4 regions of the Pseudoalteromonas sp. MTN2-4 genome follow, and region 4 is predicted to be linked to each of the others. Evidence: predicted binding sites of a transcription regulator. Region 4 holds the regulator's gene; each other region holds the start of a gene.
The links. Region 4 encodes sigma-54, which starts transcription at its own class of promoters, with help from an activator protein. Its sites were predicted from a motif close to GTTGGCACGNNNNTNGNNT; they were not measured.

Region 1 (3,243 bases), on a different contig from region 4:
TTGCGGCGTTGTTTTAAGTTTTAAGCTGAGCTGCTCGATGGCAGCTGATTCACTCACGCTGCTATCGAAGCCGGCAAATACAACACGGTATTTGTCAGTCATGGAAACATCCTTAAATTCGCTAATGCTTTGAGTATACCCAAATTTTAAAGACATGCGAATGAAGGTATGGCTTTATGATGGCCTTATAAGCAAGATATAAGGCCATTGTAAAAGTTTTTAATACTTAGCTGATTTGCCATTTGGTATGGCGTTTTGAATAAATTCACGTAAGTCTTGATTTGATTGTTCTAAATCAGCACGACGTAAATACATCATATGACCTGAGCGATAACCTTTAAAGCTTAAACGGTCGCGCATTTTTGCACTTGGGTCGAGTTGCCACATTGTATATTTTGCATCGAAATAATTGGTTGCACCGTCATAGTATCCTGCTTGCACTAACACATTAAGGTAAGGGTTTTGCGCCATGGCTAAACGTAGTTGCTCACCGGTGTTGTTATTACTGCGATCCCATGGGTGAACCGAGCCAAACATATTGTATTTGATGTCGGTTTTGTAGTTTAGCTCTTCACGAAGATAGTAATTAATGGCTGGTGTGAAAGAGTGTAGCCATGAGGTTAGCTCAGGCCAGTAGTCAGGGCGGCTGCCTGCATCACGTTTATCAATACCTAAATAACGAGAATCTAAGCGGCCAAGTGTTTGACCTCTGTCTCTTAGCAGCTCTTTCCAAAAAGCGCTAGTCGGAATATCTAAATTGTTCTGAGCGACAAAGGTTTCTGATAAACCACTGAACTTAGCAACTTGCTTAATTGTTTGTTGCTTTTCAGCATCGCTGATAAATGCACCTTTTGCCAATGCTGGTAGGTATTGGTTAATGGTGTAAGTTTCAACTTCGTCTAATACGTCTAACAAGTCTTTATTTTGTAACTCTGGCGCTAAAGCTTTGTGGTACCAAGCAGCCGCCGCATAGTAAGGTAAGCGATTTGCAGCCTTTACTGGGCCTTGGCGTTTAATGCCAATGTCGGTAGGTGAAACCAATACTACGCCATTTAAGTACATCCATTGGCTGTTTTGTAGTTCGTGAGCAAGACCTGATACACGTGTAGTACCATAGCTTTCACCAATTAAAAACTTAGGCGATAAAAAGCGGTTGTTGCGATTCACAAAAGTGTTTAGCCATTCAGCGAGGTATTTGATATCAGCATTTACGCCAAAGAAACGCTTTTTCTGCTCTGCCTTACTAGGCATTTTTCCATCTTTGTTTGGTAAAGCTCGTGAATAGCCTGTATTCACAGGGTTTACGAAAACAATGTCAGCGACGTCTAAAACTGAGTAAGGGTTGGTTTGTACACCGTACGGTTGAACCGGGTAACCTTCAGTGTCGATATTTAAAGTTTTAGGGCCTGTATAAGCAATATGCATCCACACTGACGCAGAGCCAGGACCACCATTAAATGAGATTAGTAGTGGGCGCTCACTTAAGTCCTTAATACCGGTTTTCTTGTAGTAGGTGTAATGCAAAGTGGCGATCGGGTGACCTTCTTCATCCCATACTGGCTGAGTCCCGGTGGTTGCAGTGTAATTAATTCTCTCACCAAGAATTTTAGTTTTATGTTTTGTGACAACTTGGTTGTCTATGTCGATTTGGCGGCTATGTTCACTTGCACTGACCGCATGGCTTATCAGCAATGCTGCACTGATGATGATGGTTTTTAGTTTCATTAGTTTATGTCCTCCGAAACTAAATAATGTTCTGCTCTTACTGAATATGCAAAGTTTATGAGTCCAAGTATGGGCAAATTGAGATGGGTGTAAAAGTGATTGAAATTTATGCACCAGCTCAGTTCAATTTGCATAACTACGCACTTAATTGGTGCATTTTATCTAATTTTAAATGTTCTTAAATTTTTAACTTTATGTATTTTTTAAAGTTTTAATTTTGGTATAGAGCTTGATTATTCATTGCCAATATAACGCATCACAATGTCGAAGGGGGCAATATGAAAATGATCAGCGCTATCATCAAGCCATTCAAACTTGATGAAGTCAGAGAAGCATTATCGGAGCTAGGTGTGGAAGGTATGACGGTTGTTGACGTAAAGGGTTTTGGTCGTCAACGCGGTCACACTGAGCTTTACCGAGGTGCTGAATATCAAGTTGATTTTATTCCAAAAATCAAAGTTGAAATCGCAACACAAAGCGAAAACGCAGAGCGTATTGTTAACACCTTAAGTGAAGTCGCTCGCACCGGAAAAATCGGTGACGGTAAGATTTTTGTGTATGACCTAGACCAAATTGTACGTATCCGTACTGGTGAATTCGACGAAGAAGCGATTTAGGAGCAATAACAATGGAAAACAGCATCATAGAACTCAAGTTCTCTTTAAATACTTTTTACTTTCTGATCTCTGGCGTATTGGTTATGTGGATGGCAGCAGGTTTTGCCATGCTGGAAGCGGGTTTAGTTCGCTCAAAAAACACCACTGAAATTCTAACAAAAAACATCGCGCTCTATGCCATCGCTTGTACTATGTTCTTGCTGGTGGGTTACAACATTATGTACGTCGATAATACAGCTGGTGGCATAGTGCCGAATTTTGGTGCGCTCATAGGTAGTGCCGCAGATGATGCAACTCATGCATTAGAAGCTGATTTCTTCTTCCAAGTTGTATTTGTGGCAACGGCAATGTCAATTGTATCGGGTGCAGTTGCGGAGCGAATGAAACTATGGGCTTTTTTAGCATTCACCGTTGTTTTAACTGGTTTAATTTACCCAATCGAAGGTTTCTGGACTTGGGGCGGCGGCTTCTTATCTGAAATGGGCTTTGTAGACTTTGCAGGTTCTGCGATTGTTCATGGTGCTGGTGCAGCAGCGGCGTTAGCGGGCGTATTACTGCTAGGTGCTCGTAAAGGTAAATATGGTAAGAAGGGTGAAGTTTACCCAATTCCAGGTTCAAATATGCCACTTGCAACACTAGGTACATTTATTCTTTGGATGGGCTGGTTTGGTTTTAACGGTGGTTCGCAGTTATTCATTGCAGATAAAGCAAATGCGGTTGCAGTGAGTCAAATTCTTGTGAATACCAATGCTGCGGCAGCGGCAGGTGCGATTGCTGCTCTGCTAGTGTGCAAAGTACTTTGGGGTAAAGCAGATTTAACTATGATTTTAAATGGTGCATTAGCGGGCTTAGTTGTAATCACTGCAGAGCCAGCTTCACCATCACCGACTCTGGCAGTACT
Region 2 (3,243 bases), on a different contig from region 4:
TTGTGTCTACACTTAATACTTCTTCAAAATCTGGCTCGTCGATTAATTCATCCAGCGCTGCATCAAGCTCGCTTTCATCTGATAAAGATTCTGACACTAAGCCATCTTGAAGGAGGTCATCTAGATCATCGAGCGCGATGTCATCTTCTGAAGATGCAACTTCTTCGCTAGGGTCATTCGCTCCTGTAATTTCCTCAACGGCTTCTTCTTTTAATTCTTCTTCGAAGTCTGGTTCATCAATTAAATCATCAATATCCAAGTCATGTGATTCTGACGGCTCTTCATTAATCGATAAATCATCTTGGTTTGATTCTGCTATTAAAGAATCAATGTCATCTAAATCAACATCGGCTTCTTCTGTTTGCGCTTTATCAAGTTCATCTTGCCCTTGAGTTTCATCTAGTAGCGCGTCTATGTTATCGGCATCTAGGTCTTCTGAAGCGACATCATCAAGTAAACTATCAATATCGTCAGCATCTAACTGTTGCGATTCATCGCCTGTCGTATCTGGAGCCTCTTCAGCTGTACCGCCTACTTCGTCTAAAAGATCATCGATATTATCAATATCAAAATCGTCTTCATCGTTGATCTCAACGGCAGGCTCATCAGTTTGTGCAACTTCATCTAGTAGGTTATCGATATCATCCAGATCAAAGTCTTCATCTGTTCCATCAGAACTTTCATCCTTTGGGGGCTGATCTGCAACCTCATCAATTAGGCTGTCAATATCGTCTAAATCAAAGTCTTCGTCTGTACTTTCAGGCTCTTCTGTCGCAGCCTCGTCTAAAATTGAATCTATATCGACATCTTCTTGCTGTTCAGTGGCAAGTTCTTCACTTAACGCTGCCAAAGCATCATCACTCACGTCTAATTCGTCATCGGATGAGTCATCAGTTTCATTAAATAGATCATCAAGGTCATCAGAGCTCAAAATATCGTCGCTGTTTGAACTACCAACATCTAAGTCAACCATATCATCGAGCGAATCGTCAGCATCGAAGTTCTGCTGTAAGAAGTCATCTAGATCATCATCTTCAGAACCATCATCGAAAGCAACATCGTCTCCTAACAAGCTATCTAGCTCGTCTTGATCAAGCGTGTCATTGCCAGCTTCAAAGCTATCATCATCTAAAGAATCAAACATAATGTCATCATCTTCAGGCAAAATGTCATCGTCTAGCTGTACGCTCTCTTCAACTGGTACGTTACTATCTAACGGCGGTACATCTAAATCTAGTGGATCAGCCGCAGCCGCAGCTGCACCTGCGACTCCCGCGGCTGCGGCGGCTGCGGCGGCTCCTGCTGCAGCTGGTGCCTGGGGTAGGAAATCATCTTCATCATCCGTGCTATTAGCATTCTTACGTTTACGTAAGAACATCACTAAACCACCAATGACTAATAAGGCTGGTAAAGTTGCAAGCACCCCAATCATCACGGGGTTTGAAAGTAGATCAGCACTTTGTTCTTCTTGTTGCTGTGCTCTTTGACGCTCTATCAAGGCGTTTTGAAGTTCGATGACCGACTGTAGCTGTTGCTGAATTTCAGAATCTTGCCCAAGTTGATTGCGAACATTTTGCAGCTCTTCAGAAATGTTTGTTAGCTGGCCTTTTAGCTTGTTGTTTTCTTCTAGTATTTCTTCAACACTGCGAACCGAGTTCTTAAATTGTGATTGTAGCTCTTGTAACTTAGCATCTTGCTCCATTTGTAATGATTTAAGCTGCGAAGTGAGTTGCTGTTGTGCATTATCAACATCGATTTTTCGCGCTTGTGTAACTTTTTTTTGTGCTTCTTCAATGGTTTGGTTGTCGAGCATGCCGCTCTTTTTTAGCTCCCACAAGTCATCGTCTTGATCAGAGCGCTGCTTTGCAATGGCTGGGTTTTCACGACGCATTTCTGCAATGGTCGGTATTTTAAGATACGCGCCGTCGCGCATGTGATTTAGGTTTTTATCTAAAAAAGCATTGGGGTTTTTGCGATAAAGGGCGCTCATTACTTGATAAACAGTAACAGAGCCGTCATCAGGCCTAATTTTTTGCGCAATTCGCCACAAAGTGTCCGAGGGCTTTATTGGGCCAATAGAGCGACCCATTTGACCATAATCGGCATTCTTAGGGCCCTTTAAAATGGTACCGTCTTGTGTGTAGGCTGGTATGGTTATCAATGCAAATGCAAAGAAACAAATAAACACTAAACCGCGCATGTTGATCCTTTAGATATCATGTCCAACATCGTGCTAAACATTAAAATATTGCTAATGGTGGCTTTTGCAAGCTCTATTCCAACTGCAAACTATAAACCAGTTACATTGGAATATCTATGGCAAAGCTTTGATAAATAGTGCCTAGAGCGTACTAAAGTATGAGAAGATGTGAACAAAGAATATTGTTTATAGTCAATATATTGGCTGGTTTTTAAACGGGCAGCTGTAAAAAGCGGCAAAACCCTGCCGAAGCAGGGTTTTTTCATTGCGAATTATAGGTAGTTATTTACTAACTCTTCAGCTATTTGCACGCTGTTAGTCGCTGCACCCTTGCGAGTGTTATCAGAAACCACCCATAGGTTTAAACCATGTGGGTGAGATATATCAGCGCGTAAACGACCAACATACACAGTATCATTACCACTAGCGTTTGAAACAGGCGTCGGGTAATCGTTTTCGTCTTCAATGAGTTCAACACCAGAGGCATCGTTAAGTAACTGCTTAACCTGCTCTAGGTCATATGGCATACGCGTTTCTAAATGAATGGCTTCAGCATGACCAAAGAACACTGGCACACGTACCGCTGTTGGATTCACCATTACCGAGCTGTCACCTAAGATCTTTTGCGTCTCCCACACCATTTTCATTTCTTCTTTGGTATAGCCATTTTCTTGGAAGGCATCGATTTGCGGGATCACGTTAAACGCAATTTGCTTAGGGAAAATGTCGTTTTCCATCGGACGTGCATTCATTAGGTTAGCTGTTTGCTTTGCCAGCTCATCGACCGCTTCTTTACCAGCACCAGAAACCGCTTGGTATGTAGATACGTTAATTCGGTCAATCCCATAAGCATCGTAAATTGGCTTAAGCGCCACTAGCATTTGAATCGTAGAACAGTTTGGGTTTGCAATAATGTTACGATTTCTGAAGTCTGCCAAGTTATGTGCGTTTACTTCAGGCACAATCAGAGGAACGTCATAGTCGTATCTGAAATGTGAGGTATTGTCGATTACAACACAGCCCGCTTCTGCAGCGATGGGCGC
Region 3 (3,243 bases), on a different contig from region 4:
AACTGGCTCTATAAATACCCACCACTGCGGAGTGGTAGTTCAGTTGGTTAGAATACCGGCCTGTCACGCCGGGGGTCGCGGGTTCGAGTCCCGTCCACTCCGCCACTCATTTGATTATTCATATCACTACTACTCTAAACTTCTATATTTTAATCACAGTAAAATAACTTCCTTGTTATTATTAGCTTAATTTAATTTGCTCAATAGAGTATTATCAATAGTTTGTACAAGTTATCAGAAATGCGACAGTATCGCTTCTGAGTCACCAATATACTTTCCAGAGATAAATGCTTGCGGCACTGTTTCTTGGCCTGAAATCGCTTTTAAACTTGTTAGGCTAGCGTCACGGCCTAATACAATCTCTTCGAATTGGATGCCTTTACTGATCAGGTGTGCTTTAGCTTTCTCACAATAGCCACATCCAGGTTTGGTAAACAAGCTCACAGGCTGAGGCTTTTCACACTCTGGGTTGATGTAATCAAGCATGGTATCAGCATCAGACACTTCGAAAGGGTCGCCAGGTAAATCAGGCTCAATGAACATTTTTTCAATAACACCATCTTTAACCAGCATAGAGTAACGCCAGCTTCGTTTACCAAAGCCTAAGTCAGCCTTATCGACAAGCATGCCCATCCCATCCGTGAACTCTCCATTACCATCAGGGAGTAGGGTGATGTTGTCAGCTTCTTGATCTTTCGCCCAGGCGTTCATAACAAAAGTATCGTTTACTGATAAACAAATTATGTCATCAACGCCATTTTGTTTGAATGCATTTGCCAGCTCGTTATAACGTGGTAGGTGTGTCGATGAACAGGTTGGTGTAAATGCACCTGGTAAAGAAAACACAACCACGGTTTTACCTTTAAAAAGTTGCTCTGTAGTGACAGTGTGCCAGTCATTACCAATTCTCACAGGAAATGATACAGAGGGTATTGTTTGTCCTTCACGAATTTCTAGCATATTAACTTCCTCATAGTTGAATGCCTTTATTATCTATAGTGCGTATTTAGATTAAAGTAATTAAAACAAATAAGGGCAATCTAAAAACTAGATTACCCTTATTTTATTGTCTGAATTGTGAGTATATGAAGTTACTTTAACGTGAATGATTCTGGCTCTTTAACAACTACCTTAATGACGTCATTTAGCTGAATATTACTCAAAGGTCTGTCACTTAAGTTTCTAGCGATGGCACTTTGCGCATTCACTTGTTCAACTACAACTTGTTCAATGGTTTGAATATGATGCGAAAACTGCATGCCATTTGCCGCAGTCAAATTGCTTCTGTGAAGGATTGAAAGTACTTGCCCCGCTTCTAGTCCATGGCTTTGCCCTAAGTTAATCACCACTCTATCAGAGTCGATCATTAATATTTTGCCGGTTGTTTTCAGGCAACTTACTGCGGTATTTAGGTCTTGACTGACCTTATTGTAAATAGTTTGAATTTTTTGACCATAATCGGTTCGCCAAAACTCTTCACTATTTACATTCACAACCTGAGTTTTTTTATGTGGCCAAATACCTTGAACACTGTAATGTTGAGACCAGACTTGATCGTTAGTCTGCGAATCAAATAACGCAAAATCAATTTTAAAGTTGCGCATATATGCTTCACTTTCCCAAAATGCGTAATCGTTGTTCATTTTTCGGCCTTGAGAAATATCTGTTATTTGACTCAGCAATACGTACTGACTATTACTACTGCGACTTAACGTATCAATTAAGTTGGCGTTATACTCAAACTGCTGTGCGAAGAAAGCCCTGACATCTAATTTTCGATCGATATATGGGATCATTTTCACGCCTAAATTTCGCTCATTTAAAGTATTAAATAAGCGCTGTGAACTGGCTTTAGGGATGTCAAAAATTTGACCTAGCCTAGCTTGATCTGGGTGTGTCAATTGGCTTTGTGTGACAGTAATCTGTTTATTAAATTTTGACTCAAGACACTGTGCTTGCTGGGGAATAATATCTAGATGTAGCGTGACAGAGTATTGCTCGCCTTGTTGTTGTTCATTTATTAAGTTCACATGTTGTATCTGACCATGGGTTTTGATCTTTAATTCATCTTGCTCGAGAACACCATCGGCAACTGTTTGAACGCTAGACACCGTAGCACCAGAGAATATCAAAGCTTGGGTTATGGCATCTTTGACAGCCATTTGTCTCGCTGAAGACGTGTCACCATCAACTATGCCGCCATAACCGACTACCTCAAACCATTCCGCTTTTACATGAGCGCAGAATGCAAGTAGTGCAATTATTAGAATATGTTTCATCATTTCGATTCCAAACTGATTCGCTTAATATATCAAAAGCAATAGACGTACCAGCTTTGTTGGCGTGAAAAATGCATTGCATGGACAGACTTTAATTTGGTGTGTTTATTATGAAGGCGAAAAACGTTTTTTATTCATCATTGGTAACATGTTCTATTCTACTTTCAGGCTGTAGCTCAGTATTTGATAAGCATATAGAGTATGCCTACGAAGAGCCAGATTATTATCCTGTTTTACGAGCTGTGGGGTATGCGCCTTTGAGCAGTCAACCTGGTGAAACGGATGCGCAAAAGATGTTGATGGCAATTAAAGTGTCTAAACTAGAAGCATACAGGGAGCTTGCCGAGCAAGTACATGGGCAAAAGCTCACATCAACAATGACTGTAAAAGGTGCAATAGCTCAAACGGATGGCTTATCGAGCAAAGTCGGCGGTTTAATTAAAGGCGCGAAAATAGTGAAAACATACTCTGTCGGTGATACTTACGCAACAGAATTAGAGCTAGATATGAAAAAAGTACACGAGCTGTATATTAGTGCTATAAAACCAAGAAAAGTAAAGCGTGTGATCTATTACTAACCAAAGAATGTGATTAGTAATTTCTCAAGTATTAGGCTTTTAAGTTTTTAACAAACTCAGAGTTCTCACTTATCACACCACCATCTTGTCCATAAGTAACAGAAGTGGGGGCACCGATTAATATATTTTTAAGCTCCTTAACTGCAAGCTGGGCCTGATGTGCAGCCTGAGCATTAACCTCATTTTGCTTCTTACATTTAAGTAGTAAAGAATTTACAGATTCTGTTAAAGGTTTAATTTGTTCAGTTTTAAATATATCTTGGTTAAAACCCGAAAGTTCTTTATCTAACTTTTGAATGGTATTAAGAAGAGTAAGTTTTTCACGTGCGATGTCTTTTAAGCCATCGCCTTTTTTGCTAGCAAGACATGCTAGCTCTGCATCTAAA
Region 4 (3,243 bases):
GACTGTGTATCAAAATTTAATGGCAATTTTAGAAACGCGTAAAGACCTCAATAAAGTACAAAGAGAACAAACCCTAGACGACCTATTAGATGAATTTAATATTCAACATATTCGGGACAGTCAGGGCATGGCTTTATCAGGTGGTGAGCGCCGCCGAGTTGAAATTGCTCGCGCTTTAGCCGCAAACCCCAAATTTATTCTTTTAGATGAGCCTTTTGCTGGCGTTGATCCGATTTCGGTGTTAGATATAAAGAAAATTGTTGAGCACTTAAAAAATCGCGGCATTGGAGTTCTCATTACAGATCATAATGTAAGAGAAACCCTTGATGTTTGTGAGAAAGCTTATATTGTTTCACATGGTGAATTAATCGCGTCAGGTACGCCTGAGTCAGTTTTAGCTGATCAAACCGTAAGAGACGTCTACCTAGGTGAACAATTCCGTCTATAGTTAAAACAAGACATAATCCAAATAACAAAAAGGATTGTTAGAAATACATGAGGCAATCGCTACAGCTGCGCATGGGGCAGCAACTAACCATGACACCACAATTGCAACAAGCAATTCGCTTACTGCAATTGAGCACACTAGATCTACAGCAAGAGATCCAAGAAGCGCTGGATAGCAACCCTTTACTCGAAGTAGATGAATCGGAAATAGAGCCGAGTGCTGATGGCAATGATTCAGACAAAGCGACCAAAGATACTGATTCTATCGAGCAACTCTCTAATTCTGCTGATGATGGTCACGGTGATGAACCGACAAGCGATTACGAGCTTGATAGCGATGCCGCACTAAGTAAAGACACAGTTAGTGACGATCTCGCCATGGATGTAACGTGGGACGAGTACATGAGTGCAGCACCAAGCACAAGTAGCGGCCCAATGCCTGAAGACGAAACCATTTATCAGGGCGAAACAACAGAAACATTACATGAATATTTAATGTGGCAATTAGAGCTCACTCCATTCAGCCCAACGGATAAAGCCATAGCTGTTGCCATTGTTGAAGCCGTTGATGATGCTGGTCTACTTACTGTCAGTACCGAAGAACTCCTAGAAAGTATTAATGAAGGTAATGACGAAGAGTTAATTGAACTCGACGAAGTTGAAGCTGTATTAAAGCGTATTCAACTTTTTGACCCTGTAGGTATTGCAGCTCGCTCATTACAAGAATGCTTATGTATTCAACTCAATCAGTTTGATGTAGATACGCCTTTCATTGCTGAAACAAAAATGGTGTTAAGCGAGCATATTGATCTATTGGCCAACCGTGATTACCGCACCATCATGAAAAAGACCAAGCTCAAAGAGCCTGAGTTAAAAGAAGTGATGACTCTCATTCACAGTCTTAACCCTAAACCTGCCGCCAGTATTATTCGTGAAGAATCTGAGTATGTTATTCCTGATGTGTCGGTGAAAAAAGTAAAAGGCCGCTGGGTTGTTGAGCTAAACCCTGAATGTATGCCTAAAATTAGGGTTAATGATCATTATGCAGCAATGTCACGCTCAGTAAAATCAAGCACTGACAGCCAATTCATTCGCTCTCACCTACAAGAAGCAAAATGGTTTATTAAGAGCTTAGAAAGCCGCAATGACACTTTAATGAAAGTTACCAATTGCATTGTGCAACAACAACAGGCATTCTTTGAACATGGACCTGAGGCAATGAAGCCTATGGTTTTGAATGATGTTGCTGAGATGGTCGAAATGCACGAGTCTACCATTTCTCGTGTCACCACTCAGAAGTACATGCATACGCCCCGTGGCATTTTTGAGTTGAAGTACTTTTTCTCAAGCCACGTAAGCACTGAAAACGGAGGTGAATGCTCATCGACTGCGATTAGAGCATTGATCAAAAAGCTAATTGCTGCAGAAAATACAGCTAAGCCATTGAGCGACAGCAAAATTGCAGATATATTGGCAGAACAGGGAATCAAAGTGGCACGTCGTACAATTGCAAAATACCGCGAGTCACTCTCTATTCCACCGTCAAATCAGCGTAAGAGCTTGATTTAAGACGTAAACCAAGAGAAGGAAAATGCTTATGCAACTAAATTTAACTGGTCGTCACGTAGAAATTACAGATTCATTAAGAGACTATGTAAACACGAAGTTTGCAAAGCTAGAAAGGCATTTTGATCACATTAATAACGTTCACGTGATCTTAGATGTTGAGAAGCTGGTACAAAAAGCCGAAGCTACCGTTCATTTAAATGGCGGTGAAATTTTCGCTTCAGATGAACACTCTGATATGTATGCAGCCATTGATAAGCTCGTTGATAAACTCGATCGCCAAGTTATCAAACACAAAGAGAAATTAACTCGACACTAACCATGAAACTTAGCTCGATTATCAACAAGGACTGCAGTAAAGCTGCGGTCCTTTTTAATAGCAAAAAACGTGCGCTAGAGTACATCAGTGAATTAGCGAGCCAACACCTTCCAGAGCATAACGCCCACGAAATATTAGATGCATTCCTAACGCGGGAAAAACTAGGCAGCACAGGCATAGGCAAAGGTATTGCTATTCCTCATGGCCGCCTTACAGGCATTGATACTATTTTTGCCATTTTAGTGACTAATCAAAACGGTATTGATTTTGACGCAATAGATAACCGACCTGTCGATATTCTCTTGGCAATGCTTGTACCTGAAGGTAATAATGCAGAACATCTAAAGACCTTAGCTGCAATTGCTGATAAACTAAATAACAAAGAGTTTTGCAAGCAACTTCGTCATGCAAAAGACGATGAAGCACTCTATCAACTTATTGCACTTCAAGATTAATTAACAGAGAGGAATCCATGGAACTGATCATCATTAGTGGTCGCTCAGGGTCGGGCAAATCCGTTGCCTTAAGGGTATTGGAAGACCTAGGTTATTATTGTGTTGATAACATTCCAGTTAATCTCCTTCCCTCTTTGGTTAGAAGTGTTTCTGATAACTATGACAAAATAGCCGTCAGTATCGATGTTCGTAACCTGCCAAAAGAGCAACAAGAATTTAATGATATTCTTGAATACTTACCAGGCTTTGCAAATCCCACGCTGTTCTATTTAGATAGTGATGACCAAGCACTGATCAAACGCTTTTCAGAAACACGCCGATTGCATCCGCTTTCTTTAAATAACCTGCCGCTTGATTTAGCAATTAAAGAAGAAAAGAAATTACTCGATGTGTTAATCACACGAGCAGATGTGCTGCTCGATACGACAGATTTAAGTGTACACCAGCTAGCAGAAA

Region 1: ACGHEH_RS04325 (P-II family nitrogen regulator) is a predicted target of sigma-54. The motif match lies at 1,942-1,960, and genes of this name have one in related genera.
Region 2: ACGHEH_RS01185 (FimV/HubP family polar landmark protein) is a predicted target of sigma-54. The motif match lies at 2,265-2,283, and genes of this name have one in related genera.
Region 3: ACGHEH_RS16530 (flagellar assembly protein T N-terminal domain-containing protein) is a predicted target of sigma-54. The motif match lies at 2,316-2,334, and genes of this name have one in related genera.

The regions. Positions count from the first base shown of each region.
Region 1 covers NZ_BTGK01000001.1:911,629-914,871, reverse strand. The annotation lists gene ACGHEH_RS04335 (hypothetical protein) at 1-102, opposite strand, end outside; gene ACGHEH_RS04330 (S10 family peptidase) at 220-1,725, opposite strand; gene ACGHEH_RS04325 (P-II family nitrogen regulator) at 2,004-2,342, shown strand; gene ACGHEH_RS04320 (ammonium transporter) at 2,354-3,243, shown strand, end outside.
Region 2 covers NZ_BTGK01000001.1:245,584-248,826, forward strand. The annotation lists gene ACGHEH_RS01185 (FimV/HubP family polar landmark protein) at 1-2,200, opposite strand, end outside; gene ACGHEH_RS01190 (aspartate-semialdehyde dehydrogenase) at 2,473-3,243, opposite strand, start outside.
Region 3 covers NZ_BTGK01000008.1:12,898-16,140, forward strand. The annotation lists tRNA gene ACGHEH_RS16520 (tRNA-Asp) at 29-105, shown strand; gene ACGHEH_RS16525 (glutathione peroxidase) at 235-960, opposite strand; gene ACGHEH_RS16530 (flagellar assembly protein T N-terminal domain-containing protein) at 1,092-2,282, opposite strand; gene ACGHEH_RS16535 (LPP20 family lipoprotein) at 2,390-2,857, shown strand; gene flgN (flagellar export chaperone FlgN) at 2,889-3,243, opposite strand, start outside.
Region 4 covers NZ_BTGK01000009.1:80,244-83,486, reverse strand. The annotation lists gene lptB (LPS export ABC transporter ATP-binding protein) at 1-448, shown strand, start outside; gene ACGHEH_RS17750 (RNA polymerase factor sigma-54) at 496-2,016, shown strand; gene hpf (ribosome hibernation promoting factor) at 2,045-2,332, shown strand; gene ptsN (PTS IIA-like nitrogen regulatory protein PtsN) at 2,335-2,787, shown strand; gene rapZ (RNase adapter RapZ) at 2,805-3,243, shown strand, end outside.